3 regions of the Janibacter sp. RAF52 genome follow, and region 2 is predicted to be linked to each of the others. Evidence: predicted binding sites of a transcription regulator. Region 2 holds the regulator's gene; each other region holds the start of a gene.

Region 1 (9,874 bases), on a different contig from region 2:
TCACCGGCGAGGCGGAGATCGACGTCCCCTGGTGACCACGGTCCCTGCCCTTCGAGAAGCTCGCCCGCTGCGCGGACTCGCTCCTCAGGACCCGGAGGTCGCGCAGCGACCGTCTCCACCATCCACGGCCCCTGCCCTTCGAGACGCTCGCCCGCTGCGCGGACTCGCTCCTCAGGACCCGGAGGTCGCGCAGCCACCGTCTCCACCACCCACGGCCCCTGAGGAGGTCGCGCAGCGACCGTCTCGAAGGGTCAGCCCTCCGCGAGCATCCAGGTGAGCGCCTCGTCGACGTGCACGGCCGTGGTGTCGTGCAGCGGCACCGGGCAGTCGTCCTCCTCGAGCAGCAGCCCGAGCTCGGTGCCCGCGAGCACGACGCCCTCGGCGCCCCGATCGGCCATGCCCTGCATGATCCGCCGCAGCTCCTTGCGCGAGCTGTCCTTGATGATGCCGGGGACGAGCTCCTCGTAGATCATCCGGTCGACCTCCGGTCGGTCGGCCGGGTCCGGCAGGACGACGTCGATCCCGCGCCGCTCGAAGGGGGTCGTGTAGAAGTCGCCACCCATCGTCGTCGCCGTCGCGAGCAGACCGACCCGGCGCTGGTGGGCGCCGGCCACCCGCTCGGCCGTGGCCTCGGCGATGTGGAAGAAGGGGATGTCCAGGTCCGCCGAGATGCGGTCGGCGACCGCGTGCATCGTGTTGGCGGCCAGGAGGATGCCCTCGGCGCCACCAGCGCGCAGGCTCCGAGCGGCCTCGACGAGGATGTCGGCCATCGCGTCCCAGTCGCCGGACTCGTCGGCGTCGTCGACGGCCTGGAAGTCGACGCTGTGGATGAGCACCCGGGCGCTGTGCAGGCCCCCGAGCCGGGCCTCGACCCCTTCGTTGAGACGGCGGTAGTACTCCGCCGTTGCCGACCAGCCCATTCCACCGAGGACACCCAGGAGACGCATGACCACACCCTAGCCAGCGGCCCTGCGCCCGTGGGCCCGTGGTTCCGCATGGCGGGCGCGTGCGAGGTCACATCGGGGGCGGGCATACCCTGCCGGCGTGAAGGTTCTGCTGCTGGAAAACATCCACGAGGCCGCCCGTGAGGCGCTCACCGACGCCGGCTTCGAGGTCGAGACCCGCTCCGGTGCGCTCGACGAGACCGAGCTGATCGCCGCGCTCGAGGGTGTCGACATGGTCGGCATCCGCTCCAAGACCAAGGTCACCCGGGCGGTCATCGAGGCCCGGCCCGAGCTCAAGGCCATCGGCGCCTTCTGCATCGGCACCAACCAGATCGACCTCGACGCCGCCGCCCAGGCCGGCACGGTCGTCTTCAACGCCCCCTTTTCCAACACCCGCAGCGTCGTGGAGCTCGCGCTCGGCGAGATCATCTCGCTGGCCCGCCGCCTGACGGACAAGAACGCCGCGCTCCACGCCGGCGTCTGGGACAAGTCGGCGAAGGGCGCGCACGAGGTCCGCGGACGCACCCTCGGCATCATCGGCTACGGCAACATCGGCGCCCAGCTGTCGGTCGTCGCCGAGGCCTTCGGCATGCACGTGTCCTTCTACGACCTCGAGGACAAGCTCCCGCTCGGCAATGCCAAGAAGTGCGACACCCTCGACGAGCTGCTCGAGACCTGCGAGACGATCACCCTCCACGTCGACGGCCGCGCGGGCAATGCGGGCAACTTCGGCGCCCAGCAGTTCGCCAAGATGCGCCCGCGCAGCCTCTTCCTCAACCTCTCGCGCGGCTTCGTCGTCGACCTCGAGGCGCTGCGCGACAACCTCCTGTCGGGGCACATCGCCGGCGCGGCCGTCGACGTCTTCCCGAGCGAGCCCAAGAAGGCGGGCGACCCCTTCGACAACTGCCTGCAGGGCATCCCCAACGTCATCCTCACCCCTCACGTCGGCGGGTCCACCGAGGAGGCCCAGCTCGACATCGGGCGCTACGTCTCCGGCAAGCTGCGCGACTGGGCGAGCACCGGTGCGACGACCATGTCGGTCAACGTCCCGGCGGTCGCGGCACCCGTCGCCGACGGCGGCACCCGCATCCTCCACCTGCACAAGAACGTCCCCGGCGTCCTCGCCCGGGTCAACACGATCCTCTCCGAGGGCGACGTCAACATCGACAGCCAGCAGCTGAGCACCAAGGGCGAGTACGGCTACGCCGTCACCGACCTGGCGAGCGGTCTGCCCGCCGACACCGAGCAGCGCCTGCGCGACCTGCCCGAGACCGTCGAGGTCCGGGTCATCGTCACGGCCTGACCTCTCCACCTTCGCGCGCAGGGGGTCACTCCCGATCGCGGATCCGTCGAGCACCGGTGGCGCTGGGCAGCGCACGGCCCCCGACCCAGGAGGCCAGGCCGACCACGGCCAGCAGGGCCACCCAGGTCCCGGCGAGCCGAGCCCACTCGACCCGGCCCAGGAGTGCGGCATTGCCGGTGAGCGTCACCGAGAGCACCGGGACCGCCGCGCCGAGGAGCAGCGCCACAGTCGTCATGATGGCGGCTGGCGTGGCCGTCTCGACGACCAGTGCCGTGCGGATGACGCGACGTGGGACCCCCAGTGCCACCTGCCGGGCCAGGTCGGCGCCTCGCAGCGAGACCTGCTCGGCGACGGCGACGAGCAGACCGATCGCGGCGAGCCCGCCGGCCACCACGGCCAGCACCTGCGCGGCGACGACGGGCAGCGAGTAGTAGAGCAGGTCGAGCGTGGGCACGCCGTGGACGATGGACCCGCCATCGGTCCGCTGCGCCAGGTACTCGGACTCGATGACACCCTGCAGCGGGACGGCCAGTCCGGTGACGAAGCCGATGAGGACGAGGGAGACGGCCGACCGGGAGGCCAGACCCGGCTGCGCCTGCATCCGGCGCCCCGCGAGGAGCCCACGGCCCCACCCCGACGGACCAGGGCGGCTCGATCCCGAGGACTGACCCTCAGCGCCAGCCGACCTGCCGGGTGGCCCCTCCTGCAGTCGCGGTCCCGGGGGGATGACCCGAGGCCGCGCAAGGGGCACTCCATGGATAGGTGGCATGCGATCTGTGGCGCGTCAGCGCGACGGCTGCGATTCGCGGCAGCCTCGCTGGGGCCGTCTTTCACAGCGATCAGGGTCGGTCGGTGGCTCCTAGGTCGCATCTACACCACGGAGCATGACGAATGGGGTGGCGCACCAACCGGTGCGCCACCCCATTCGGGTCAGGACGTCAGTGCGAGTGGCCGTGGCCCTCGTCCTCGTCCTCCTTCTTGTCCACGACGAGCGTGTCGGTGGTGAGCACCATCGACGCGATCGAGGCGGCGTTGACGAGCGCGGAGCGGGTGACCTTGACCGGGTCGATGACGCCCTGGCCGATGAGGTCGCCGTACTCACCGGTCGCGGCGTTGAGGCCTTGGCCGGGGGTCAGCTCCTGCACCTTGGCGACGGCGACGTAGCCCTCGAGGCCCGCGTTCTCGGCGATCCAGCGCAGCGGCTCGACACCGGCGGTCCGCACGATGTTGGCGCCGACCTGCTCGTCACCCTCGAGGCCGAGGCCCTCGACGACGGAGACCGCGTGGGCGAGCGAGGAGCCACCGCCGGCGACGATGCCCTCCTCGATGGCCGCGCGGGTCGCGGAGATCGCGTCCTCGATGCGGTGCTTCTTCTCCTTGAGCTCGACCTCGGTGTGGGCGCCGACCTGGATGACGCAGACGCCACCGGCGAGCTTCGCGAGGCGCTCCTGGAGCTTTTCGCGGTCCCAGTCGGAGTCGGTCCGCTCGATCTCGGACTTGATCTGGTTGACCCGACCGGTGACGTCGTCGGCGGCACCCTGGCCGTCGATGATCGTCGTCGCGTCCTTGGTGACGACGACACGACGGGCCTGACCGAGGTCCTCGAGACCGACCTGGTCGAGCTTGAGGCCGACCTCCTCGGCGATGACCTGACCGCCGGTGAGAATGGCAATGTCCTGGAGCATCGCCTTGCGGCGGTCGCCGAAGCCCGGGGCCTTGACGGCCGCGACGTTGAAGACGCCCTTGAGCTTGTTGACGACGAGGGTGGAGAGGGCCTCGCCCTCGATGTCCTCGGCGATGATGAGCAGCGGCTTGCCGCTCTGGACGACCTTCTCCAGCACCGGGAGGATGTCCTGGATCGTGGAGATCTTGCCCTGGTTGATCAGGACGTAGGCGTCCTCGAGGACACCCTCCATGCGCTCCGGGTCGGTGACGAAGTAGGGGCTGATGTAACCCTTGTCGAACTGCATGCCCTCGGTGAAGTCGAGCGCGGTCTCGGCAGTCGAGGACTCCTCGACGGTGATGACGCCGTCCTTGCCGACCTTGTCGAAGGCGTCGGCGATGATGCCGCCGATGCCCTGGTCCTGGGCGGAGAGGGAGGCGACCTGCGCGATCTCCTCCTTGCCCTCGACCTCGCGGGCGATCTCGAGGAGGCGCGCGGAGACGGCCTCGACGGCCTTGTCGATGCCCCGCTTGAGGCCGGACGGAGCGGCGCCGGCGGCGACATTGCGCAGGCCCTCCTTGACCATGGCCTGGGCGAGGACGGTCGCGGTCGTCGTGCCGTCACCGGCGACGTCGTTGGTCTTGGTCGCGACCTCCTTGGCGAGCTGCGCACCGAGGTTTTCGTACGGGTCCTCGAGCTCGATCTCGCGGGCGATGGTCACGCCGTCGTTGGTGATCGTCGGGGCGCCCCACTGCTTGTCGATGACGACGTTGCGACCCTTGGGGCCGAGCGTCACCTTGACGGCGTTGGCGAGCTGGTCGACGCCGCGCTGGAGGGCGTCACGGGCGGAGTCGTTGAACTCCAGTTCCTTGGCCATGTTTGTCCTTAGGTTCTTGACGAAGGGAGATAAAGAGCGACGCCCCGGCAGGCCCGGGAGAGGGCCGCACCCGGGGCGTCAGCTGTGTGTCGTGCGCAGGCTCAGGCGAGGATCGCGAGCACGTCGCGGGCGGAGAGGATGAGGTACTCCTCGCCACCGTGCTTGATCTCGGTGCCGCCGTACTTGGAGTAGATGACGCGGTCGCCGACGGAGATGTCCATCGGGACGCGCTCGTCACCGTCGTCGTTGAAACGGCCGGGGCCGACGGCGACGACCTCGCCCTCCTGCGGCTTCTCCTTGGCGGTGTCCGGGATGACGAGGCCGGAGGCGGTGGTCTGCTGCGCCTCGATGCCCTTGACGACGATCCGGTCCTCGAGCGGCTTGATGGAAACCGACACGGTGACTCCTTCTGTGGGACGAATGTGAGTTCTGGGGCGAAGCCTGGCCGGGCGCCGTCGCGGGGGTCGTCCAACCGTGGCATCTGGCACTCGCCAGTGGTGAGTGCCAAGATCAATCTAGGACGCCATCTGGCACTCGGTCAACCCGAGTGCCAGCGAGGGTGGCGGCTGCGGATCGGGCGCCCACCATGGACAATGCGCCTGTGGACATCCAGACCGTGCGTTGGCTCGCCTCCCCCGAGGGGCATGCCCACCTGCACGGTCTCCCCGAGTACACGGAGGCGGAGGCCGTCACGGTCACCGCCCGCCTGCGCAGGGAGGGACTCACCGCCGAGCAGGCCGCCGGCCTGATGACGCAGAAGCGCCTCCAGGGCCGGGCCCGCGACAAGTTCGGCGAGTTCGCCGAGGGCATGCTCTTCACCCCCGACGGCCTCGAGCAAGCCAGCCGGCTCGAGGTCGCCGCCACCCACGCCGGCCGCTACGCCGCGGCGAGCCTCGCGACGGTCCACGACCTCGGCTGCGGCATCGGCTCGGACGCGATGGCGATGAGCGCTCTCGGCGTCACCGTCCACGGCGTCGACGCCGACCCGCTCACTGCCGCCATCGCCGACGTCAACCTGCGGCCGTGGCCCGACAGCCGGGCACGCACGGGCGTGGCCGAGGACTTCGAGGCGCCGCTGGACCCCCTTCGCTCCCGCGCCGGCGTGTGGCTCGACCCCGCCCGCCGCACCCCGGGGGTGGCCGACCGCTCCGGGCGCACCCGACGGGTCTTCCGGCTCGACGAGATCTCACCGTCGTGGGACTTCGTGCTCTCCGTCGCCCGCGATGTGCCCGCGACCGGGGCCAAGCTCTCCCCGTCGCTCCCCCACGACATCCCACCGCTCGGCACCGAGGCCCAGTGGACCTCGTGGCAGGGCACCGTCCTCGAGTGCACCGTCTGGTGGGGGCCGCTCGTCAAGGAGGCCGGCCGGTCCGCCCGCGTCCTGCGCAAGGGGGCCCCGCCCGTCGAGGTCGACCAGCGCAGCTGCGAGGAGGACCCCGGCGTCGCGCACTCCCTCGACGACACGGGCACCTGGCTCTACGAGGCCGACCGTGCGGTCACGCGTGCCGGGCTCATCGGCACGGTCACCGGCGCGGTCTCGGGCATCGAGCTCGAGGCCGGCCTGGGTTACGTCACGAGCGATCAGGCGCTCGACCTCGGCCACGCCCGCCGCTACGAGGTCCTCGAGGCGATGCCCTTCACCGTCAAGGGCCTGCGCGCCTGGCTGCGCGAGCGCGGCATCACCGGGCTGACGGTCAAGAAGCGCGGGATCCGGCTCGACGAGGACCAGCTGCGCAAGCAGCTGAAGATCGGCCGCGGCGCAGGGTCCGGCGAGAGCGCGACCATCGTGCTCACGCGCGTCGGCGGCGACCAAGTTGTCCTCGTCGTGCGCCCGGCTGCTCTCGCCGACGGCTAAGTCTGCCGCCCCGCGTCAGTGGCGTCGGCTCGGCCGCATCACGCTCCACCGCAGGGCGAGCAGCAGACCCAGACCGGCCGCACCGGCGAGGACCACGAGTGCGCCGCCTGACGCGGAGTCCATCGGCCCACCGTCGGTCTGGACGACGTCAGGTGTCTCCGGGCCACCGGAGACGGTCGCCGTCGGCCCCCCGGTCGTCGTCGAGGTCGGCTGGCTCGTGGTCGCCGTCGGGTCGCTCGTCGTCGTCGACGTCGGGGTGGAGCTGGTCGAGGTGGAGGTGGTGCTCGTCGACGTGCTGCTCGACGATGTCGTCGAGGTGGAGGTCGAGGTCGTTGAGGTGGCGGTCGTCGGGCTCGCTGCCGTGACGGTGACCGGGGCGGTGTCCTCGGCGGCGACGACGGTCACGCCCTCGCCCGTCGCACTGGCCGTGTTGGTGTACGTCCCTGCGACGTCGGAGACGGTGGCCCGGAAGCTCAACGACACCGAGCCCGGGGTGTCGCCCGTCGCTGCAGGTACCTCGATGTCATCCGTCCACGTCAGGTCGGTGGTGCCCGTCGGGTCGTTCGTCGTCGCGCCGGTCGTCGAGCCCGGCACGTAGGTGAACCCGGCGGGCAGCGAGTCAGTCACCGAGCTCACGACCTGGCTCGTCGCCCCGGGATTGGAGACCCGGATCGTGTAGGTGACCTCGGAGCCGGCCGACACCTCGGACTGGTCAACCGTCTTGCTCACGGTGAGCGGAGTCGTGCCGACGGGTGAGAAGAAGGTCAGGCTCGACAGCGTCACGGTGGCGCCCTGGCTGATCTCCCGAGTCCACGAGATCGCGATGCCGTTGTCGATCCGCTCGTCGCAGCGACAGGTGTTGGGCAGCATCTCGCCTCTGCCGATCGCCTCCCACACCTGGCTGTACCCGGCCTCGATGTAGGCGGCACCGCTGCTCAGTGGCCGCATGCCCTCGACCCGCTCGGGGTTGACGGAGTCAGGCTGCGCCTTGCAGACCGGGGAGTTGCCGTCGAGGACCTGCCCGAGCCCGAAGTCGCTGTCCTGGAGGTAGCAGTCGCCACCGCGGAAGACCACGGCATCACCGGTGGTCGCACCGCCGGTGATGCGGATGTCCGTCCGGTAGGCGGTCGCCCCGGCGACGTAGGTGTCGACCTGCGTTAGCGTCGCCCCGGTGTCACCCAGACCGACCGTCGTGGTGACGGTGTAGGGACTGGCACTCGTCCCGGCCCCGGTCGGCCCGCTCTGCGAGACCGCGGTGAAGGGCTCGTAGTTGTCGACCAGGGTGGCATCGCCACCCGCCGGGACCCTCTCGGGGCCGAAGAGCCGGTCGTCGAAGGCGACGAAGGTGCCGCAGGCGATGTCGTCGTACCACTCACCCATCACGTCGCCCTCGTAGCGCACGTCGCAGTTGAGCACCGGCGAGATGTCGATCGAGGTGAGCGGTCCCCCCGACTCGATCTCTGCGGCGGACGACGACGGCGCACCGGCCACGGCACCGAACATGGTCAGGACGGCGGCAAAGAACCACCGGGACATCGACGTACGTACACGCATCGCGCCTCCCCAGACGTGTGTCGTGGGACACGGTAGCGGCAACGGCGCGCCGCGTACAGGGGTCTGCGCGCCCGAGCCCGGGGCCCCCCTTCGCCCTCGCAGGTAGCGTGCATGCCATGTCGACCCGAGCCCGTCACCTGACCCGCGCCGCCGCAGGCCTCGCCGTCCTCGCCCTCGTCGGGTGCGGCGGCGGGACCGGAGAGGACCCGACCGGCTCGACGTCGTCTCCGGCGAGCTCCGGGTCGAGCACGTCGACCTCGACCTCCGCGTCGTCGTCGCCGACCTCCTCGAGCACCTCCTCACGGTCCTCGAGCTCGGCCTCCGCGACCGCGGACGGCCCGAAGGCCAGCGCCTGCGTCTCGCGGGTACGCGACGCCATGACGCCCACCCAGCAGGCCGGCCAGCTGATCATGGCCGCCATGCAGCCGGGCCCGGCGACCAGCCTCGACCAGGTCATCGGGGTGCAGGGCCTGGGCTCGATGCTCTACCTCGGCGGCTGGCAGGACCGCTCCACCGTGGCTGCCGCCAGTCAGCACCTGCAGGAGGTCGCCCCGACCGTCGACGGCACCAAGGTCGGCATGCTCGTCGCGGCCGACCAAGAGGGTGGCGAGGTCCAGCAGCTCACCGGCACGGGCTTCACCCCGATGCCCTCCGGCCTCGAGCAGGCCCAGGACGCCGACCTGCGGGCCTCGGCCCAGGCGTGGGGCAGCGAGCTCAAGCAGGCGGGTGTCAACGTCAACCTCGCCCCCGTCGCCGACACCGTCCCGGCGGACATCGGACGGGCCAACGAGCCGATCGGCAAGTGGGACCGGCAGTACGGCTCGACCCCGGTGGCCGCCGGCAAGGGCTCGCTCGCCTTCGCCCGCGGCATGCAGGACGCCGGCGTGGAGCCGACGGTCAAGCACTTCCCGGGCATCGGTCGGATCACCGGCAACACCGACCTGCAGGCCACCGGCATCACCGACTCCACGGCGACGACGAAGGACCCCTACCTCGCCCCCTTCGCCGAAACCATCGAGGGCGGGACCAAGATCGTCATGGTCGGCTCCGCCAGGTACTCGAAGATCGACGGCGAGACGCCCGCCCTGTTTTCGCAGAAGATCGTCACCGGCATGCTCCGCGAGGACATGGACTTCGACGGCGTCGTCATCACCGACGACGTCGGTGCGGCCAAGGCGGTCGCCGCGACCCCGGTGCCGGAGCGGGCCACGAAGTTCGTCGCCGCCGGTGGCGACATCGTGCTGACCGCCGACCCCAGCCAGGTCCCGACGATGGTCTCCGCGATCGAGACCAAGGCGAAGGGCGACACGGCCTTCGGCAAGCAGGTCACGGCCTCGGTGACCCGGGTGCTGACTCTCAAGGAGGACATGGGCCTGCTGCGCTGCGGCTGAGCCCACCTGCGCATTTCCCTAGGGAAATACGGCCCCACCTGCGCATTTCCCTAGGGAAATACGGCCCCACCTGCGCATTTCCCTAGGGAAATACGGCCCCACCTACGCATTTCCCTAGGGAAATACGGCCCCACCTACGCATTTCCCTAGGGAAATACGGCCCCACCTACGCATTTCCCTAGGGAAATACGGCCCCACCTACGCATTTCCCTAGGGAAATACACAGGCGAAGGGGGTCAGTGGGCGTGGTCGTGGTCGACGTGCACCGGCAGGCCGGTGCGCACGTC
Region 2 (9,874 bases):
CTGAAGTCCAAGACCCGCGGCTACGCCTCCCTCGACTACCAGGAGGCGGGCGACCAGGCCGCCGACCTGGTCAAGGTCGACATCCTCCTGCAGGGCGAGACCGTCGACGCCTTCAGCGCGGTCGTCCACAAGGACAAGGCCTATGCCTACGGCACGATGATGGCCGGCAAGCTCAAGGAACTCATCCCGCGCCAGCAGTTCGAGGTGCCGATCCAGGCCGCCATCGGCGCGCGGATCATCGCCCGCGAGACCATCCGCGCCATCCGCAAGGACGTGCTCGCCAAGTGCTACGGCGGTGACATCTCCCGCAAGCGCAAGCTGCTCGAGAAGCAGAAGGAGGGCAAGAAGCGGATGAAGAACATCGGCACCGTCGAGGTGCCCCAGGAGGCCTTCATCGCTGCGCTCTCCTCTGACGACAGCGCCGTGGACAAGGCCAAGAAGTAACGGCGCGATGCTGACGTGACGCAGCCGACGCCGGGGACCCTTCCCGGCCACTAAGCGCTGGCTTAGTGTGGCGGTCATGGCACAGCAGACCTTCGACCTCTACCAGCGCGTCACGAGCCTCCCGGCCGGCAAGCGGATCTTCTCCCTGCTCTACGCCGTCAAGGCGCCGTACTTCGCCACCGTCCGACCGAAGGTGCGCGAGGTCCGCGCCAACCACGCCGAGCTGTCGATCCGCAACCGCAAGCGGGTGCACAACCACATCGGCACCCTCCACGCGATCGCCGTGTGCAACGGGCTCGAGGCCGCGATGGGTCTGCTCGCCGAGGCAACCTGCCCGAGCGACCAGCGATGGCTGCCGCGGGGCCTGCGGGTGAGCTACCTCGCCAAGTCGACGACCGACCTGCTGTGCGTCGCCGAGACCGACCCCGAGCAGTGGACGGGCGAGGCTCCCTACGACGTCGACATCCGGGTCAAGGCGGTGCGCACCGACGGCGTCGTCGTCGTCGAGGGCGTCATCCCCGTCTACGTCACTGCCAAGCCGAAGAAGGCCTGAGCCTCACCCCACGAGCCGGTCGCGCAGCCGCGTGACCTCCTCCTGGGTCCACCCGGCGGCCTCCAGCCAGCCGATCGTCCCGCCGAACTCCTCGTCGAGGTGGGCGAGCACCGCCGCCATCGACTCCGCGCGGGGCAGCTGCTCCTCGAGGGTGTGGGTGGGCAGTGACCTGCGGTAGGGCTCGACCTCGATGAGGCGATCGATGATCCGCTCGAGCCGCCCGGCGGTCAGGACGTAGTCGGCGACGATCTCCTCGTCGGGGACCCCGGCGACCGCCAGAGCCATGCCGACGACCGTGCCCGTGCGGTCCTTGCCCGCGGCGCAGTGGACGACGGTGCCTCCGGCGCTGTCCCGGATCGCGGCGAGTGCCGCGGCGACGGAGTCGGGGCGCCGCGTGAGGTAGCCCGTGTAGTGCCGGGCCCAGAAGGCCCCGTCCCGCGGCGCGGGGTCCCCGCGACCCCACCGGACCGCCAGTGCCTCCTCGACCGTCTCATCGGCCCCGAGGTCCTCGCGCAGCAGGCTGTGGTGGTGGTGGGTCAGCGGGGTGGAGCGCAGCGGCCCGGCGCCGGTGACCTCGTGCTCGACGTGGCTGCGCAGGTCGACGACGTCCGTCACCCCGAGCACCTCGACGAGGTGACGGACATCCCCTTCGCTCAGGTCCTGGAGGTTGTCGCTGCGGATGAGCCGCCCCTCGCGGGTGGTGCGGCCGTCGCGGGTGGGCAGGCCACCGAGGTCACGCATGTTGACGACGCCGTCGAGCTCGATCCACCGGGTCATGCCGCCCACGCTATCGGTGGGAGGATGGGCCGGTGCGTCCCCCCTTCGGCATCTACCTGCACGTGCCCTTCTGCACGGTCCGATGCGGGTACTGCGACTTCAACACCTACACGGCCACCGAGCTGGGCCCCGTCGGCGGCGCGAAGGGGGCGAGCGTCGCCACCTTCGTCGACGCCGCGATCGGCGAGCTCGACCTGGCGGCGCGGTCCGTGGGCACGGACCGCCCGGTCTCGACGGTCTTCGTCGGGGGCGGCACGCCGACGCTGCTGCCCCCGCAGGACCTCGTGCGCTTCCTCGATGCCGTGCGGGAGCGGTGGGGCCTGGACGACGATGCCGAGGTAACGACGGAGGCCAACCCCGACAGCGTCACCGAGGAGTCGCTGCGGGTGCTCGCCGACGGCGGTTTCAGCCGGGTGAGCATCGGCATGCAGTCAGCCGTGCCGCAGGTGCTCGCGACGCTCGACCGCACCCATGACCCTGCCAACGTCGCCCGTGCCCTGGCCGCGGCCCGTGCCGCGGGTCTCGCGGTGAGCCTGGACCTCATCTACGGCACGCCGGGGGAGACCCTCGACCAGTGGCGCACCTCGCTCGAGACCGCCGTCGCCCTCGAGCCCGACCACCTGTCCGCCTATGCCCTGACCGTCGAGGACGGCACCAAGATGGCCGCCCGGGTGCGTCGGGGCGAGCTGCCGATGCCGACGGGTGACGACGAGGCGGACAAGTACGAGCTGGCCGACGAGCTGCTCGCCGCGGCCGGCTACGGCTGGTACGAGATCAGCAACTGGGCCCGCACGCCCGCCGACCGCTGCCGGCACAACGAGGCCTACTGGCGCAGCCACGACTGGTGGGGCGTCGGCCCGGGCGCGCACAGCCACGTCGACGGCGAGCGCTGGTGGAACCTCAAGCACCCGGCGACCTGGGCCAAGGCGCTGGCCGAGGGGGACCCGGCCGCCGAGCGCGAGGTCCTGACGGCCGAGCAGCGCGCCGACGAGGACGTCCTGCTCGGGGTGCGTCTCGTCGACGGGCTGCCGACCGATCGCTTGACGCCGCAGGGGCGTCGGGCCGTCGCGGGCCTCGTCGCCGACGGCCTCGTCGAGGGTCGGGCCGCGATCGGCGGCCGTGTCGTCCTCACCCGCCGTGGTCGACTGCTGGCCGACACCGTCGTCCACCACCTCGTCAGGAGCGCAGGTGCCTGACGTCCCGCAGATCCCCGACCTCATCGCCGCCTTCGACCTGCTCGGCGTCTTCGCCAACGGGCTGCTCGGTGGGGCCGTCGCCCGGCGCTACCAGCTCGACCCGGTCGGCTTCTGCGTGCTCGCCGTCGTCTCCGCCCTCGGGGGTGGCGCGATCCGTGACGTGCTGCTCGACGTCCAGCCGGTGGCGCTGACCGACCTGCGGTACCTCACGGTGGCGCTCACGGCCGCCCTCATCGCCTTCCTCGTCCCGCTCGAAGGGCGCCGCTGGCGGCAGGTCTTCCCCTGGGTGGACGCCGTGGCGCTCGGCACCTGGGCCGTCGTCGGCACCCAGAAGGCGCTGCTGCTCGACATCCACTGGTTCCCGGCGATCCTGCTCGGCGTACTCACCGCGTGCGGGGGAGGGGTCGTGCGCGACGTCATGCTCGGCAGCGTGCCCGCGATCCTGCAGCGCTCCGAGCTCTACGCGACCGCGGCCTTCGCCGGCGGCGCCTCCTTCGTCCTGCTCCAGCTGGTGACCACTGATCCGCTCGCCTCGTTGGGGGCACTGCTCATTGGCGGCGGCGTGTGCGACCTCGCTCGACGGCGTGGGTGGATGCTGCCGACCGAGCCGAAGTGGCGCCCGAGCCGGGTGCACCGCCGCTGACCCGGTGTCGATGACCGCTTCGCGGACGCAGGTGTGCGGGCGCTTACCCCATGGCGCACGATGAGGGCATGACCACGACTCGTACCGCCATCGTCACCGGAGCCGCCCGCGGGATCGGCCGGGCCATCGCCCTTCGCCTCGCCACGGACGGCCACCACGTCGCCGTCCTCGACCTCGACGAGTCCGCCTGCCAGGTGGTCGTCGACGAGATCACCGAAGGGGGCGGGACCGCTCTCGCCGTGGGCGTGGACGTCTCTGACGCCGAGCAGGTCGAGGCGGGCGTCGCTCGGGTCGCCGCAGAGCTCGGCGCCCCGACCCTGCTCGTCAACAACGCGGGCATCATCCGCGACAACATGCTCTTCAAGATGTCGGTCGACGACTGGGACTCCGTCATGGCGGTCCACCTGCGCGGCGCCTTCCTCATGACCAAGGCGGCCCAGGCCCACATGACCGCGGAGAAGTACGGCCGCATCGTCAACCTCTCCTCGACCTCCGCCCTCGGCAACCGGGGCCAGGCCAACTACTCCGCCGCCAAGGCCGGCATGCAGGGCTTCACCAAGACCCTCGCCATCGAGCTCGGCAAGTTCGGTGTCACCGCCAATGCCATCGCTCCGGGCTTCATCCAGACCGACATGACCGCGGCCACCGCCGAGCGGATCGGCGTGCCCTTCGAGGACTTCCTCGCCCACGCCGCCAAGGAGACCCCTGTCGGTCGCGTCGGCCAGCCCGAGGACATCGCCGCCACCGCATCCTTCCTGCTGTCCGAGGAGGCCGGCTTCGTCTCCGGCCAGGTCATCTACGTCGCCGGCGGCCCGCGCGACTGACCCGCTACTCGGCCGTGACGAAGTCGATGAGCTCCTCGACGCGGCCGAGCAGCGCCGGCTCGAGGTCGGCGTAGGTGCGCACGGTGGCGAGGATCTGTTTCCAGGCACGGGCGATGTCGGCCTGGGTGTCGTGGGCCCAGCCGAGGTGCTGGCAGATGCCCTTCTTCCACTCGATCGAGCGGGAGACCGTCGGCCAGGTGTCCATGCCGAGACGCTGGGGCCGGACCGACTGCCAGACGTCGACGTAGGGGTGGCCGAGGACGAGCACGTGCTCAGGGGCGACCCGGTTGGCCTTCTCGACGATGCGCGACTCCTTGCTGCCCGGCACGAGGTGGTCGACGAGCACGCCCATCCGGCGGCCGGGGCCGGGAGCGAAGTCGCGGATCGCGGCAGCCAGGTCGTCGACGCCGTCGAGCGGCTCGACGACGACACCCTCGACGCGCAGGTCGTGGCCCCAGACCTTTTCGACGAGCTCGGCGTCGTGGCGCCCCTCGACGAAGATCCGCGAGCCTCGGGCGACGCGGGCCTTGCCGTCGTGGACGGCGACGGAGCCGCTCGCGGTGCGCGAGGCCTGCTGCTGGGCGGCGGCGAGGGCCGCGCGCTGCGCCCCCTTCGGCGGGGTGAGGGTCACGGGGGCGCCGTCGACGTGGAAGCCCGGCCCGAGCGGGAAGGCCTTGACCTTGCCACGTCGGTCCTCGAGGTGGACGACGTGGACGCCGCCGGCCTTCTCCACCGCGACCACGGCGCCGACCCAGCCGGTCTCGACGTCCTCGACGACGGTGCCGGTCACCGCCTCGAGGGCGCGGGAGGTGGGCCGCGCCAGCCTCCCCTTCGACTGCCAGCCGGCGGAGAGGACGTCCTTGCCGTATCGATCGCTCACGCAGGGACGGTAGGCCGAAGGGCGGTCGCCGGCGCAGGCGGCACGCCGGATTCCGGGGAATGCCCGCCCCGGTCGTAGACTTGGCACTCAGGTGGACCGAGTGCCAGCGGTCCGAGCATCGTGTCGAAGGGAGGTCCGCATGAGCCAGGAGCAGCGGCGCATGGCCGTGCTGAGCGCCATCATCGAGGACTACGTGCAGACCTCCGAGCCGGTGGGTTCCAAGGCTCTCCTGGACCGGCACCAGCTCAACGTCTCGGCCGCGACGGTGCGCAACGACATGGCCGCGCTCGAGGACGAGGGCCTCATCGCGGCGCCGCACACCTCCGCCGGGCGGATCCCCACCGATGCCGGCTACCGGCTCTTCGTCGACCGCCTGGCAGCCGTCCGCCCGATGTCGAAGGGGGAGCGGGCCGCCATCACGAGCTACCTCGAGGGCGCCGACGACCTCGACACCGTCCTCGACCGGACGGTGCGTCTGCTGTCGACGCTCACCCGTCAGGTCGCCGTCGTGCAGTACCCCTCGCTGACCCGCAGCACCGTCCGGCACGTCGAGCTCGTCCCGATGAGCCGGACGCGGCTCATGGTCGTCGTCATCATGGGCAGCGGCCGCGTCGAGCAGCGGATCATCCCGATCAACGTCGACTACACGACCGCGGCGGGGGCCGAGGCCCTCGCCAGCGCGCGTGCGCGGATCAACGCCGCGACCCACGACCGGCGCCTCGCCGAGGCGCTCACCTCGCTCGCGACCCTCCACGAGGACGACCGTGAGACCGAGGACGCCCTGACGGCGGGCGTGCTCGCCGCGCTCGACGCGGCGCTCGCGGAGGAGCGGGCGACCAAGGTGACGCTCGCCGGCACCGCCAACCTCGCCCGCAGCTCCGGCGACTTCCCGATGACGCTCGAGCCGGTGCTCGACGCCCTCGAGCAGCACGTGGTGCTGCTGCGCCTGCTGAGCGCCGAGGCCCACGACGCGTCGACGGGCGTCTCGGTACGCATCGGCGCCGAAAACCCGGTGTCGAGCCTGCAGTCGACCTCCTTCATCACCTCGGGCTACGGCGCGGGCGACGAGCACGTCGGTGCCGTCGGCGTGCTCGGCCCGACCCGCATGGACTACCCGGCGACCATGGCGCAGGTGCGCGCTGTGGCCGCCTACCTCTCGCGGATCGTGGACGCCTGACCGGCGCCACCCCGCACCCGACCGACATCGACCACGACCCACGAGGACCTCACGCGTGAACGACTACTACGAGGATCTGGGCGTCAGCCGCGAGGCCACGCCCGAGGAGATCAAGCGGGCGTACCGCAAGCTCGCCCGCACCCTGCACCCGGACGTCAACCCCGGCCCCGAGGCGGAGGAGCAGTTCAAGCGGGTCTCGCAGGCCTACGACGTCCTCTCCGACGAGACGAAGCGCCGCCAGTACGACATGGGCGGTGACCCCTACGGCGGTGCGCACGAGGGCTTCGGTGCCGGCTTCAGCTTCAGCGACATCATGGAGCAGTTCTTCGGCCAGGCCGCGGGCGGCGGTCGTGGGCCGCGCTCGCGCTCCTCACGTGGGCAGGACGGCCTCGTGGGTCTCGAGATCGACCTCGCGACGGCGGTCTTCGGCGGCGAGCAGGACCTGACGATCGACACCGCGGCAGTGTGCGGCTCGTGCTCCGGCGACGGGGCCCAGCCCGGCACCGGTCGCCGCACGTGCGACACCTGTGGTGGGCGCGGTGAGGTCCAGCAGGTGCAGCGCTCCTTCCTCGGCCAGGTGATGACGAGCCGTCCGTGCCCGACCTGCCAGGGCTTCGGCGAGGTCATCCCGAGCCCCTGCCACGAGTGCTCCGGCCAGGGCCGCGTGCGCAGCCGCCGCACGATGAAGGTGCGCATCCCCGCCGGTGTCGACACCGGCACCCGCATCCACCTCGCCGGCGAAGGGGAGGTCGGTCCCGGTGGTGGGCCGGCCGGGGACCTCTACGTCGAGCTGCGGGTCGCCGAGCACGAGACCTTCACCCGGCGCGGCGACGACCTGCACGCATCGGTCGCGGTACCGATGACGGCAGCCGCCCTCGGCGTGACGATGAGCTTTGCCACCCTCGACGGCGAGCAGGAGATCACCATCAAGCGCGGCACCCAGCCCGGCGACACGATCGTCCTGCCCGGGCTCGGCGTGACCCACCTGCGGCACGAAGGGCGTGGCGACCTCGTCATCCACGTCGACGTGCGCACCCCGACCAAGCTCGATGCCGAGCAGGAGCAGCTGCTGCGCGACCTCGCGCGGCTGCGTGACGAGGAGCAGCCCGACGGCGAGCTCCACGACGTCGACTCCGGCTTCGTCGGGCGCCTGCGGCACGCCTTCAAGCGCTGACGGCCCGGACGCCGCGCGATGTTGCGCCGCTTCGTCGGCCTCGACGGCACACCGCAGGCGTCGCCGGCGCTCGAGACGTCGCTGCGCACCACCCCTGAGCAGCTCGGGCCGGTGCGCGCCCGGCACACCGTGCCCGCCGCCTCGCGTCCCGTGGCGGCCCTGCTCGCGGTCGTCGGGGTCGTGGTGGTCCTGGCCGTCGCGACCGCGACCGTGCTCGTGGTGCTCGGCGCGCTGCCGGTGGCCGCCGTCCTGTGCCCTCTGGCCATCGGGGTGGCCGTGGCCGTGCTCGTCGGGGTGGGTCTCGCGGCCACCCACGACAGCCGGGGCATCGAGGTGCGCGCCCACGGCCTGGTCGTCGGCTCGCGCCCGGTCCCCTTCGCGACGATGGACCCCGGCCGCATGGTGTGGGCGACGTCCGCCCGGGCTGCCCGCTCCGTCGTCACGCTCGCCCGGCGCCGCCGGGTGGCCGGCGGGGAGTGCCTGCTGCTCAACGGCACCGACGGGCCCGACGCCGTCGACGACTGGCGGGGCCTCGGGGGCAGGTACGACCCGTTGCCGCGGGCCCCGCGGCTGGACACCCCCTTCGTCTGGTGGGCGCTCGGCCCCCGCGACGTCGCCGCCTTCGTCCGTGACCTCGAGGCGGCGATGGTCGCCGACGGCTACCCCGTGCACGGGCTCGCCGACCACCTGGCGCGGCACCGGACCGACGTGCCGGCCGGTCGCGAGGCCCTCCCGCGCCGGGCGCCGCACGACCCGCCGCTGTGGCGGGCCCGACCAGAGGCAGGACTGGGGCCATGACCGCACCACTCTTCGTCGTCGACCCCGGTGCCCTCGACGGTCTCGGGGTCGCCGACGTCGTCGACCTCACCGGGCCGGAGGCCCACCACGCCGCGGCCGTCGTGCGGCTCGCGGTGGGGGAGCACGTGCTCGTCGCCGACCGGCAGGGGGCCCGCGTGCTCACCGAGGTCACCGAGGTCGCCCGAGAGCTGGTGCGGCTGCGGGTGCTCGAGCGCGCCGACGAGCCGGAGTCCTCCCTCCGCCTGACGCTCGTGCAGGCCCTGGCCAAGGACGGGCGGGACGAGGACGCCGTCGAGGCCGCCACCGAGTTCGGCGTCGACACCGTCGTCCCGTGGCAGGCCGACCGGTCGATCGTGCGGTGGAAGGGCCCCAAGGTCGACAAGGGCCAGCGCAAGTGGGCCAATGTCGTCGAGCGCGCCGCGAAGCAGTCGCGTCGGGGCCGGTGGCCCCAGGTCGACGGGCTCGTCACGAGCTCCGCCCTCGCCCGGCGCTGCGCGGGCGCGACGACCTTCGTGCTGCACGAGGACGCGACGACCCCGCTGGCCACCGCGCCGCTCCCGGACTCCGGCGAGGTCCTGCTCGTCGTCGGACCCGAAGGGGGGATCTCGCCCCAGGAGCTCGAGGCCTTCGTCGCGGCAGGCGCCACGCCCGTGCGGCTGGGGGCGCAGGTCCTGCGCGCCTCGACGGCCGGGCCGGCCGCCATCGCCGTCGTCAGCGCACGGGGCCGCTGGGCGTGACGCGCCAGTACTACGCGTGGGCCGGCGGGACCCCGGACGACCACGCCGCGCTGGCCCGCATGTCAGCTGCCGGTCCGGCCGACATGGGGCCGCTGCTCGCGTCCTTCAGGGGCGGGGTCGGCGCCCGGGCCCGGGGCCGCTCGCTCGCCCTCCTCGCGCTCGTCTGCGTCGGGCTCGGCGCGATGGTGGCCGGGCTCGCCCCCGGCGGGCCCTCGCTCGCGCTCGTCGTCGGGGCGTGGTGCGTCGCGGCCGCGGTGTACCTCCCGGTCATGCTCGTCGTCCACCTGGCCGCCCGCCGCACCCGGCAGGACGTCCACCGCCACGGGCTCGTCGTCCGCGGCCCGGGGAGTCGGGCCGAGGCGCTGCCCTGGGAGTCGATGGACCCTGGCCGCATCTTCATCGCGACGAGCGTCCGCGCGATGACGCGGATGCCGCTCGCCCTGCACCGCCAGCAGGCGGTCCTGCCCCCGGGCGTCGTCGTCAACGCCTGGACCGACCGCCCACTCGGGTCGCTGCCGGTCGCCGAGGCGCTCTCCCAGGGGTACCGGTACCAACCGGCTCCCACCGACAGCCCCTTCGGCTGGTGGCAGCTCGGGCCGAGCGACCCGCGAGCCTTCCTCCAGGCGGTCGAGGCGGCGATGGTCGCCGACGGCTACCCCGCGGCGGGACTG
Region 3 (9,874 bases), on a different contig from region 2:
CGCGGACCCATCGCCGCCACGTCGCGGGAGCGGAGGACCTCGACCTCGCTCGCGGCCACGTGCAGTGCGTCAGCCTCCCCTTCCCCGTCGTCGGCACCGTCGTCCTCGGGCAAGGGGGAGACGAGCGCGCTCTGCTCCTCCCTGTCGACCCGCCAGGGCAGGTCGTCGCGCCCGGCGAACCACTCGGCGTACACCTGCTCGAAGCGCAGGAGGTCCTCCGGGCCGGCGCACAGCGTGGCCCGGCCCGCCCGACGCACGTGCTCGAGGTCGCCGACCCCGACGACCGATGCCGCTTCGAGGAAGGTCGCGGCCCGGTCGTGGGTCACCCCGACCCCGGCGGCCCTGGCCGCGTGGGCGAGCGCGAGGAGGATCTCGTCGACCTCGCCGGCGTGCGGGGGTGCCGTCATCGGGCGAGCACCCGGTCCAGTGCCTGCCTCACCCGCTCGGCGTCCTCGCGGTACTTGATGACGGCCCCGAGCGTGCGGGCGGCGGTCTCGAGGTCGAGCTCCGGCGACCCGAGACGCTGCAGGGCAGCGACCCAGTCGAGGGTCTCGGCGACACCCGGGGGCTTGACGAGGTCCTCGGTCCGCAGTCGCTGGACGGCGGTGACGACCTGGTGGGCCAGCGTCTCGCTGACGCCGGGGAGGCGGCTGCGGACGATCGCCACCTCGCGCTCCAGGCCCGGGTGGTCGATCCAGTGGTAGAGGCAGCGCCGCTTGAGTGCGTCGTGCAGGTCCCGGGTGCGGTTCGACGTGAGGATGACGGTCGGCGGCACGGCGGCCCGAACCGTCCCGAGCTCGGGGATGCTCACCGTCCAGCCCGAGAGCACCTCGAGCAGGAAGGCCTCGAACTCGTCGTCCGCCCGGTCGATCTCGTCGACGAGGAGCACGACCGGGCTGGTGCGCAGCGCCCGCAACACCGGGCGCTCCAGGAGGTAGCGCTCGTCGAAGAGTGAGCTCTCCGCCTCGCTCGGGTCGAGCTCGCCGCTGGCGGCGACCGCTTCGAGGGTGCGCAGGTGGAGGATCTGCCGCGGGAAGTCCCAGTCGTAGAGGGCCTGGGAGGCGTCGAGCCCCTCGTAGCACTGCAGCCGGATGAGGGGGGTCCCCTCGAGCTCGGCGAGGGCCTCGGCGAGGGCGGTCTTGCCCGTGCCGGGGGCTCCTTCGAGCAGCAGGGGGCGCTGCATCTCCCGCGCGAGGAAGGCCACCGTGGCCAAGTCCTCGTCGGCGAGGTAACCCGTGGCACCCAGCCGGTCCGCCAGCTCCTGCGGTGACGTCATGCAGGAAGGGTACGCCGAAGGGCGGTTCCCCGATCCGGGGGAACCGCCCTTCGTGCGTGGTGCAGGAGTGGGCTCAGAAGCCCATGCCCCCCATGCCACCCATGTCGTCGCCACCGGGCATGGCCGGAGCGGCCTTCTCCGGCTTGTCGGCGACGACGGCCTCGGTGGTGAGGAAGAGCGCCGCGATGGAGGCGGCGTTCTGCAGCGCGCTGCGGGTGACCTTGGCCGGGTCGATGATGCCCTGGGCGATCATGTCGACGTACTCGCCGGTCGCCGCGTTGAGGCCCTCACCCGCGGGGAGGTTCTCGACCTTCTCGGTCACGACGCCGCCGTTGAGGCCGGCGTTGGTCGCGATCTGCTTGAGCGGGGCACCCGCCGCGACGCGCACGATGTTGGCGCCGGTCGCCTCGTCACCCTCGAGGGTGAGCTTGTCGAAGGCGGCCTTGGTCGCCTGCAGGAGCGCGACGCCACCACCGGCGACGATGCCCTCCTCGACGGCAGCCTTGGCGTTGCGCACGGCGTCCTCGATGCGGTGCTTGCGCTCCTTGAGCTCCACCTCGGTGGCCGCACCCGCGCGGATGACGGCGACGCCGCCGGCGAGCTTGGCGAGGCGCTCCTGGAGCTTCTCGCGGTCGTAGTCCGAGTCGGAGTTGCTGATCTCGGCCTTGATCTGGTTGACGCGACCGGCGATCTGGTCCTGGTCGCCAGCACCCTCGACGATGGTCGTCTCGTCCTTGGTGACGACGACCTTGCGCGCACGACCGAGCAGGTCGAGCTCGGCGGTGTCGAGCGAGAGGCCGACCTCCTCGGAGATGACCTGGCCACCGGTGAGGATGGCGATGTCGGCGAGCATGGCCTTGCGGCGGTCACCGAAGCCCGGAGCCTTGACGGCGACGGACTTGAAGGTGCCCTTGAGCTTGTTGACGACGAGCGTCGACAGGGCCTCGCCCTCGACGTCCTCGGCGATGATGAGCAGCGGCTTGCCGGCCTGCATGACCTTCTCGAGGAGGGGCAGCAGGTCCTTGATCGAGCCGATCTTGGAGTTGGCGATGAGGACGTAGGGGTCCTCGAGCACGGTCTCCATGCGCTCGGTGTCGGTGACGAAGTAGCCGGAGATGTAACCCTTGTCGAAGCGCATGCCCTCGGTGAGCTCGAGCTCGAGCCCGAAGGTGTTGCTCTCCTCGACGGTGATGACGCCTTCCTTGCCGACCTTGTCCATGGCCTCGGCGATCTTGGCGCCGATCTCCTGGTCAGCAGCGGAGATGGAGGCCGTGGCAGCGATCTGCTCCTTGGTCTCGATCTCCTTGGCCATCGCGAGCAGCTCGTCGGACACCGCAGCGGTGGCCTTCTCGATGCCGCGCTTGAGGGCCATGGGGTTGGCGCCGGCCGCGACATTGCGCAGCCCCTCGCGGACGAGGGCCTGGGCGAGGACGGTGGCCGTCGTCGTGCCGTCACCGGCGACGTCGTCGGTCTTCTTCGCGACCTCCTTGACGAGCTCGGCCCCGATCTTCTCGTAGGGGTCGTCGAGCTCGATCTCCTTGGCGATGGACACGCCGTCGTTGGTGATCGTGGGGGCGCCCCACTTCTTCTCCAGGACGACGTTGCGGCCCTTGGGGCCGAGGGTGACCTTGACGGCGTCGGCGAGGGTGTTCATGCCCCGCTCGAGGCCGCGACGGGCCTCCTCGTCAAAAGCAATGAGCTTTGCCATTCGGGTGGTTCCTCCACGCGAATCGAAGGGTGCGACCGGGGGTGCCCGCGACGGACGGAGAGCGACCACCCGGCTCACGTCACCGTGCGATCGCGCCCCTCACCTGACCGGTCAGGACTGTCACTCTCACGAGGAGAGTGCTAACGCCATTATTGGCACTCTCCTCCGTCGAGTGCAAACGAGGCCGGCCCGGGCCGCCGCCTCGGCCTCAGACCGCCGGGTGGTGGTGCTCGAAGCTCGCCCTCATGGCTCCGTCGACGTCGGAGGAGATCGGGTCGTCGAGGTCCGCGACGAAGACGGCGACGAGCTCTCGGGCCGGGTTGTCGCGGGCGGCGGCGAGCAGCCCCTGCCAGGCCGCGAGGTTGGGGTGCTCGAGCTGCTCGCAGGCCCGGGCCGGCGCGAGGGCCTCGACGGCGGCGGCGAGCTGGTCGGTCGACACGCCGAGGGTGGCGGTCGACCCGTCGTGCCGCAGCACCGTGGCGAGGACCACGGCCGCCAGGCCGTGGCGACCGCCGGGGAGGTTGACGTGCGGCAGCTCCCACTCCGGGTCGCTGCTGGCGGGCGAGATCGCCACGGCCCACGCGGTCGGCCGCGTCCAGCCGTCGACCTGTGCTGCCAGGTGGTCGGCGATCGCCGCCAGCCCGTCGGGGGTGCTCCAGTCGAGGTCGGTCATGGTCCCCACTGTGCCAACGAGTGGGCGGCTCCGGTACCCCCTGCGGACCGGAGCCGCCCACCTGCCCCTCCACCCCTGCACCGTGAGACGCGAGAGCACGACGGCGGGTTCGGCCCGGGCACGATCCGTGACGCTTCCGTGACCCTCGGGCGCCCGGTGCACGCACGAGGGCCCCGCCCGACCGGTGGTCGTGCGGGGCCCTCGTGGCGGCGTGCGCTCAGATCTCGATGCCGAGCCGCCGCGCGCTGCGGGTGCGCTGGCGCTGGTCGCGCAGGCGGCGCAGCCGCTTGATGAGCATGGGGTCCTCGGAGAGGGCGGCCGGGTTGTTGATGAGCCCGTTGAGCACCTGGTAGTAGCGGGTGGAGCTCATGTCGAAGAGCTCCTTGATCGCCTGCTCCTTGGAGCCGGCGTACTTCCACCACTGGCGCTCGAAGGCGAGGATCTCGCGGTCGCGGTCCGTGAGCGGGACCGAGGGGGTCGGCGCGGCGGTCTGGTCTGCGAGGTTCACGTCGAGCACTGTACCGGCGAAATCACACGCCTGTCATTACCTCGGCGTGTCGGCTGGACAGGCGGGGCGAAGGGGGTCACTCACGCCCCCTTAGCCCCACCCGTCACAGGCTCAGCCCATCGAGTCGAGGATGGCGACGATGTCGTCGGTCGTCGTCTGGGGGTTGACGATCGCGAAGCGCGCGAGGGTCTCGCCGTCGTGGTTGGTCGGCACGACGAAGGCGAACTCCTCGTCGAGGATGCGGTCGGACCAGGCCTGGTAGTCCGCGGCCGTCCAGCCCGTGCGCCGGAAGACGAGGACGGACAGGAAGCGCTCGCCGACGAGCTCGAAGCCCTCGCGGCGGGCGATCTCGGCCTCGGCGAAGGCGGCGACGGTCAGCGTCTTCTCGACCGAGTCGGTGTAGGCCTGCGTGCCGTGCGTGGCCAGGGAGAACCAGAAGGGCAGACCCCGGGCCCGTCGCGTCAGACCGACGGAGTAGTCGGTCGGGTTCCAGTCGGTCGCCTCGGTGAGCACGTCGAGGTAGCCCGCGTGCTGGGTGTGGGCCCGGCGCCCCGCCTCGGGGTCGCGGTAGAGCAGCGCGCAGCAGTCGAAGGGGGCGAAGAGCCACTTGTGCGGGTCGACGATGAAGGAGTCGCAGTGCTCGATGCCCGCGTACAGGTCGCGCACCGAGGGCGCGGCCAGACCGGCGCCACCGTAGGCGCCGTCGACGTGGAACCAGATGCCGAGCTCGCGGCACACCTCGGCCACGGAGGTCAGGTCGTCGATGATGCCGAAGTTCGTCGTGCCCGCCGTCGCGACGACGGCGAAGAAGGTCTCCGGCCCCTCGGCGAGGAGGACCTCGCGCAGCCGCTCGCCGGTGAGCCGACCCCGCTCGTCGGGCTCCACGGTGACGAGCTCGGCGTCCATGACGTCGCAGGCGGACTGGATCGACGAGTGGGCTCCGCGGGTGGTCGCGACCCGGAAGGGACGCTGACCGGCGGGTGCGGTGCGGCGCGCCTCGGCACGGGCTGCGACGAGGGCCGAGAGGTTGCCGATCGTGCCGCCGGGGACGAAGACGCCGCCCGCGGACTCGGGGAGGCCGACGAGGTCAGCGATCCACCGGAGCGCCTGGTTTTCGGCATAGACCGCGCCGGACCCCTCGAGCCAGGAGCCGGCGTAGATCGAGCTCGCGCCGACCACGAGGTCGAACATCGCGGCGGCCTCGGTGGGCGCGCACGGGATGAAGGAGAGGTAGCGCGGGTGGTCGACGGACAGGCAGGCGGGTGCGAGCACCTCGGCGAAGAGGTCCATCGCCGACTGCCCGCCGAGCCCCTCGGCGGTGATCGTCTGACCGGCACGCTCCTGCAGCTGCGCCGGCGTGAGGGGCCGGTCGAGCGGGACCGGGTCGAGCTCGAGGCGCTCCTTCGAGTAGTCGAGGACGATCCGAGCCAGCTCGGCCAGGGAGGTGTTGTCGTCAGCGAATCCGTGCACGGAGGCACTCTAGGGGCCAGCCGGCGCGGCGCGAGGCCCTCACGCGACGGCAGGGACACGCCCGAAGGTGCCCTCCCGGCAAACACTTCGGCAGCGCCGTCCACATGGTGTTAACCTTGTGTTCATCTTGAGCCGAGGAGGACCCATGATCACCATCCACGTGGACCACGTCATGACCAACATGGCCGCGGACCTGTGCGTCCGCTACCCCCAGGTCGCCTGCGAGCGCATCGAGGCCATGGTCGCGAGCGCCCGGGAGCGCATCGAGCCGACCAACCAGCACCCCGAGTTCCTCGCCCCGCTCGTCGAGCACGCCGTGAAGATCGAGTTGCACGAGCTCGCCGGCGCCCCGGTGCCGCCCACGAGCGCCACCTGCTGACGACCCCCGATCCACGAACCCCCCGGGCCCCTGCACCGGGGGGTTCGTCGTCCCCGCGGCAGGCATAGGTTGGGCGGGTGCCAGCACACCCCCTGACCGAGCTCGTCCACCCCTCTTGGGCCCAGGCCCTCGAGCCCGTCGCCGAGACGATCGCGGCCATGGGCGAGTACCTGCGCGCCGAGGTCGCCGCCGGCCACGGCTACCTTCCCGCTGGCGAGCACGTGCTGCGAGCCTTCACCATCCCGCTCGACGAGGTCCGGGTGCTCGTCGTCGGCCAGGACCCCTACCCCACCCCCGGCCACGCCATCGGGCTCTCCTTCGCGGTGGCGCCGGACGTGCGGCCGCTGCCCCGGTCCCTGCTCAACATCCACCGCGAGCTCGTCGACGACCTCGGCGTCGCCACCCCCGGCAACGGCGACCTCACACCGTGGGCACAGCAGGGCGTCATGCTGCTCAACCGCTGCCTCACCGTGCGCCCCGGCGCACCGGCCAGCCACCAGGGCCGCGGCTGGGAGCAGGTCACCGACCGCGCGATCGAGGTCCTCGCCCGCCGCGGCGGCCCACTCGTCGCGATCCTCTGGGGTCGGCAGGCGCGCAACCTGGCCCCTGCGCTCGGCGACGTGCCACGCATCGAGAGCGCCCACCCCTCCCCCTTGTCCGCCCGCAACGGGTTCTTCGGCTCGCGGCCCTTCAGCCGGACCAACGAGCTGCTGACCCGTCAGGGAGCCGACCCGATCGACTGGAGCCTGCCGTGACCGAGCCGACCACCCCCGCCCAGCACCCCTGGCGCCGCTACGTCGCGATCGGCGACTCCTTCACCGAGGGCATGGTCGACGTCGACCCTCGGCACGAGGGCCGCTTCATCGGGTGGGCCGACCGCCTCGCCGCGGAGCTCGCCGGGCGCACCGGCGGCGAGAAGCTGCACTACGCCAACCTCGCCATCCGCGGCCGCAAGCTCGCCGACGTCGTCGGCCGGCAGCTCGACGAGGCGCTGACGATGGCCCCGGACCTCGTCTCGGTGGTCGGCGGTGGCAACGACATCCTGCGCCCCCGGGTCGACCTCGACGCGATCGCCGCCCGACTCGAGGACGCCGTCGCGCGGATCCGTGAGGCCGGCGCCGACGTGCTCCTCGCGACGCCGACGGACCCGCGCGGAGCAGGCCTCTTCTCCGCCCTTCGCTCGCGGCACGCGGTGCACACGGCCAACCTCCACTCCATCGCCGCCCGCCACGGCGCGCACGTCCTCGACCTGTGGGGCATGCGCTCGGTCAAGGACGCGCGCATGTGGGGCGAGGACCGGATCCACCTGAGCACACCGGGGCACGAGCGGGTGGCCCAGGCGGCGCTGACGGCGCTCGGCCTGCCGACGCGGGCGGGCTGGGACACTCCTCTCGACCCGGCGCCGTCGCGACCGGCCACCCAGCGTCGGGCCGAGCGCGCCCGGTGGGCGGTCACCTACGCCGGACCGTGGGTGCAGCGCCGGCTCACCGGCCGCTCCTCCGGCGACACAGTGACGGCGAAGATCGGCGAGCCCGCCCCCTTCGGCCCGCTCGACCTGCCCTGAGGTCGCGACGACCACAGCGCTCTTTGTCCATTACGGCTGCACTTTCCTGTGATTTTGCCGCAGATGCGGTGATACTTTGCGCAACATGGCGCAGATTCGAATTTCAGAGGCGGCGGAGCTGCTGGCCGTCTCCCCGGACACCGTCCGACGCTGGATCGACGCTGGCCGCCTCACCGCGACGAAGGGAGCCGGCCCGGCCCACGTCGACGGCACCGACCTGGCGCGGCTCGCAGAGGAGATCGCCCACCCGGCCCCCGTCGGCACGGTGACCGACGAGTCCGCCCGCAACCGGATGCGCGGCATCGTCACCGAGGTCAAGAGGGACGGGGTCATGGCGCAGGTGAGCCTGCAGGCCGGACCCTTCCGGATCGTCTCCCTCATGTCCCGCGAGGCCGCCGACGAGCTCGGCCTGGAGCCCGGCGCCGTCGCCGTCGCCTCCATCAAGTCCACCAATGTCGTCATCGGCACGCCCGGGAGTCCCGCATGAAGCGCGTCGTCGCCACCACCGCCACCGCCGCACTCGCCCTGGCCCTCACGGCCTGCGGCTCCGACTCGGACTCCTCCGCGTCGGGCGGCGACGGGGGCACCACGACCCTCAACGTCGCAGCGGCCGCCTCGCTCACGGCCTCCTTCGAGGAGATCGAGGCCGCCTTCGAGGAGGAGCACGAGGGCGTCGACATCCAGCTCCAGTTCGCCGGGTCCTCCGACCTCGCCTCGCAGATCACCAACGGCGCCGACCTCGACGTCTTCGCCTCCGCCGACGAGGCCAACATGGACAAGGTCAAGGACGCTGTCGAGGGCGAGCCCACGGTCTTCGCGACCAATGTCCTGACGATCATCACCGAGCCGGGCAACCCGCAGAAGATCACCGGGCTGGAGGACCTCGAGGACTCCGACCTGGCCGTCGTCGTCTGCGCCGAGCAGGTCCCCTGCGGCGCCGCGACCGCGACCCTCACCGAGCAGCAGGGCGCCACGCTCGAGCCGGCGAGCGAGGAGACCAAGGTGACCGACGTGCTGAGCAAGGTGACCACGGGCGAGGCCGACGCCGGCCTCGTCTACGTCACCGACGCGACCGGCGCGGGCGACAAGGTCGAGATGGTCGAGACGAAGGGCGCCGACACGGTCGTCAACAGCTACCCCATCGCCGCGCTCAAGGACTCGGAGCACGCCGAGGACGCCCGGGCCTTCGTCGACTACGTCACCGGCCCGGAGGGTCAGAAGGTGCTCAAGGGCAAGGGCTTCGGCACCCCGTGAGGCCCCCCGGCTGGCTGTGGATCCCGGCCGCGGGGGCCATCCTCGTCGTCGTGGTCCCGCTGCTCGGGCTGCTGACCTCCGTGGACGTCGGCAGCCTCTGGCCACTGCTGACGTCGCAGGCCTCGGTGACCGCGCTCCTGCTGTCGCTGCGCACCGCGGTCATCGCCACGGCGCTCTGCCTGGTCCTCGGGGCCCCGCTCGCCCTGCTGCTCGCCCGCGGGCAGTGGTGGGGGCAGTCGGTGCTGCGGGCGCTCGTCCTGGTGCCCCTCGTCCTGCCGCCGGTCGTGGGCGGCTTGGCGCTGCTGACGACCTTCGGTCGGCGCGGGCTGCTCGGCGAGCACCTCGTCGCCGCGGGCATTTCGATCTCCTACACGACCACCGCGGTGGTCCTCGCGCAGACCTTCGTCGCGCTCCCCTTCCTCGTCCTGTCCCTGGAGGGGGCGGTGCGGGGTCTCGACCGGCGTCACGAGGAGGCCGCCGCCACCCTCGGCGCCGGACCGTGGCGCCGGCTCACGCGCGTCACGCTCCCGCTCGTGGGGCCGGGGCTCGTGTCGGGCTCCGTGCTCGCCTTCGCCCGGGCCCTCGGCGAGTTCGGGGCGACGCTCACCTTCGCCGGGTCCGCGCAGGGGCGGACCCGGACCCTCCCCCTGGAGATCTACCTGCAGCGAGAGGTCGACCAGGACGCCGCCATCGCGCTCTCGCTCGTGCTCGTCGTGCTCGCCACGGTGATCGTCGGGTCCGTCTACGCGCGCACGACCAGGGCCGCAGCATGAGCCTGCAGGTGCGCGCCCGGTGGGCGCAGCGCGGCCTCGACGTCGACCTCGACGTGCCCGCCGGTCGGCACGCGATCACCGGGCCCAACGGCGCGGGCAAGTCCTCGCTGCTCGCCGTCGTCGCCGGACTGGCCCGCCCCGACGAGAGCCGGGTCGTGCTCGGCGGTCGCCCGCTCGACGGGCTGCCGCCGCACCGCCGTCGGGTCGTGCTCATGTCGCAGGCCGGGCAGCTCTTCCCCCACCTCGGGGTCCGCGACAACGTCGCCTTC

Evidence for each region. Region 2 encodes HrcA, which represses chaperone genes, less so after heat shock. Its sites were predicted from a motif close to TTNGCACTCGNNNNNNNCGAGTGCNAA; they were not measured.
Region 1: the regulator HrcA is predicted to act here: its motif matches at 5,315-5,341, upstream of groES (co-chaperone GroES).
Region 3: the regulator HrcA is predicted to act here: its motif matches at 3,137-3,163, upstream of groL (chaperonin GroEL).

The regions. Positions count from the first base shown of each region.
Region 1 is NZ_JBFRDY010000011.1:8,975-18,848, forward strand. Features, by position in the region: gene AB4Y78_RS13230 (RNA-binding S4 domain-containing protein) at 1-35, shown strand, start outside; gene AB4Y78_RS13235 (aspartate/glutamate racemase family protein) at 252-947, opposite strand; gene serA (phosphoglycerate dehydrogenase) at 1,045-2,247, shown strand; gene AB4Y78_RS13245 (hypothetical protein) at 2,273-2,848, opposite strand; gene groL (chaperonin GroEL) at 3,186-4,787, opposite strand; gene groES (co-chaperone GroES) at 4,889-5,185, opposite strand; gene AB4Y78_RS13260 (THUMP-like domain-containing protein) at 5,389-6,642, shown strand; gene AB4Y78_RS13265 (DUF11 domain-containing protein) at 6,658-8,196, opposite strand; gene AB4Y78_RS13270 (hypothetical protein) at 8,330-8,575, opposite strand; gene AB4Y78_RS13275 (glycoside hydrolase family 3 N-terminal domain-containing protein) at 8,574-9,587, shown strand; gene tsaD (tRNA (adenosine(37)-N6)-threonylcarbamoyltransferase complex transferase subunit TsaD) at 9,824-9,874, opposite strand, start outside.
Region 2 is NZ_JBFRDY010000007.1:109,651-119,524, reverse strand. Features, by position in the region: gene lepA (translation elongation factor 4) at 1-444, shown strand, start outside; gene AB4Y78_RS11170 (hotdog fold domain-containing protein) at 521-997, shown strand; gene AB4Y78_RS11165 (tyrosine-protein phosphatase) at 1,001-1,774, opposite strand; gene hemW (radical SAM family heme chaperone HemW) at 1,807-2,970, shown strand; gene AB4Y78_RS11155 (trimeric intracellular cation channel family protein) at 2,963-3,613, shown strand; gene fabG (3-oxoacyl-ACP reductase FabG) at 3,682-4,437, shown strand; gene AB4Y78_RS11145 (DUF3097 domain-containing protein) at 4,442-5,317, opposite strand; gene hrcA (heat-inducible transcriptional repressor HrcA) at 5,457-6,494, shown strand; gene dnaJ (molecular chaperone DnaJ) at 6,550-7,668, shown strand; gene AB4Y78_RS11130 (hypothetical protein) at 7,687-8,466, shown strand; gene AB4Y78_RS11125 (16S rRNA (uracil(1498)-N(3))-methyltransferase) at 8,463-9,203, shown strand; gene AB4Y78_RS11120 (hypothetical protein) at 9,200-9,874, shown strand, end outside.
Region 3 is NZ_JBFRDY010000002.1:18,060-27,933, forward strand. Features, by position in the region: gene AB4Y78_RS02480 (vWA domain-containing protein) at 1-407, opposite strand, end outside; gene AB4Y78_RS02485 (AAA family ATPase) at 404-1,276, opposite strand; gene groL (chaperonin GroEL) at 1,350-2,984, opposite strand; gene AB4Y78_RS02495 (hypothetical protein) at 3,193-3,657, opposite strand; gene AB4Y78_RS02500 (DUF3263 domain-containing protein) at 3,875-4,165, opposite strand; gene AB4Y78_RS02505 (pyridoxal phosphate-dependent decarboxylase family protein) at 4,277-5,635, opposite strand; gene AB4Y78_RS02510 (three-helix bundle dimerization domain-containing protein) at 5,781-6,014, shown strand; gene AB4Y78_RS02515 (uracil-DNA glycosylase) at 6,092-6,769, shown strand; gene AB4Y78_RS02520 (SGNH/GDSL hydrolase family protein) at 6,766-7,578, shown strand; gene AB4Y78_RS02525 (TOBE domain-containing protein) at 7,664-8,065, shown strand; gene modA (molybdate ABC transporter substrate-binding protein) at 8,062-8,832, shown strand; gene AB4Y78_RS02535 (ABC transporter permease) at 8,829-9,605, shown strand; gene AB4Y78_RS02540 (sulfate/molybdate ABC transporter ATP-binding protein) at 9,602-9,874, shown strand, end outside.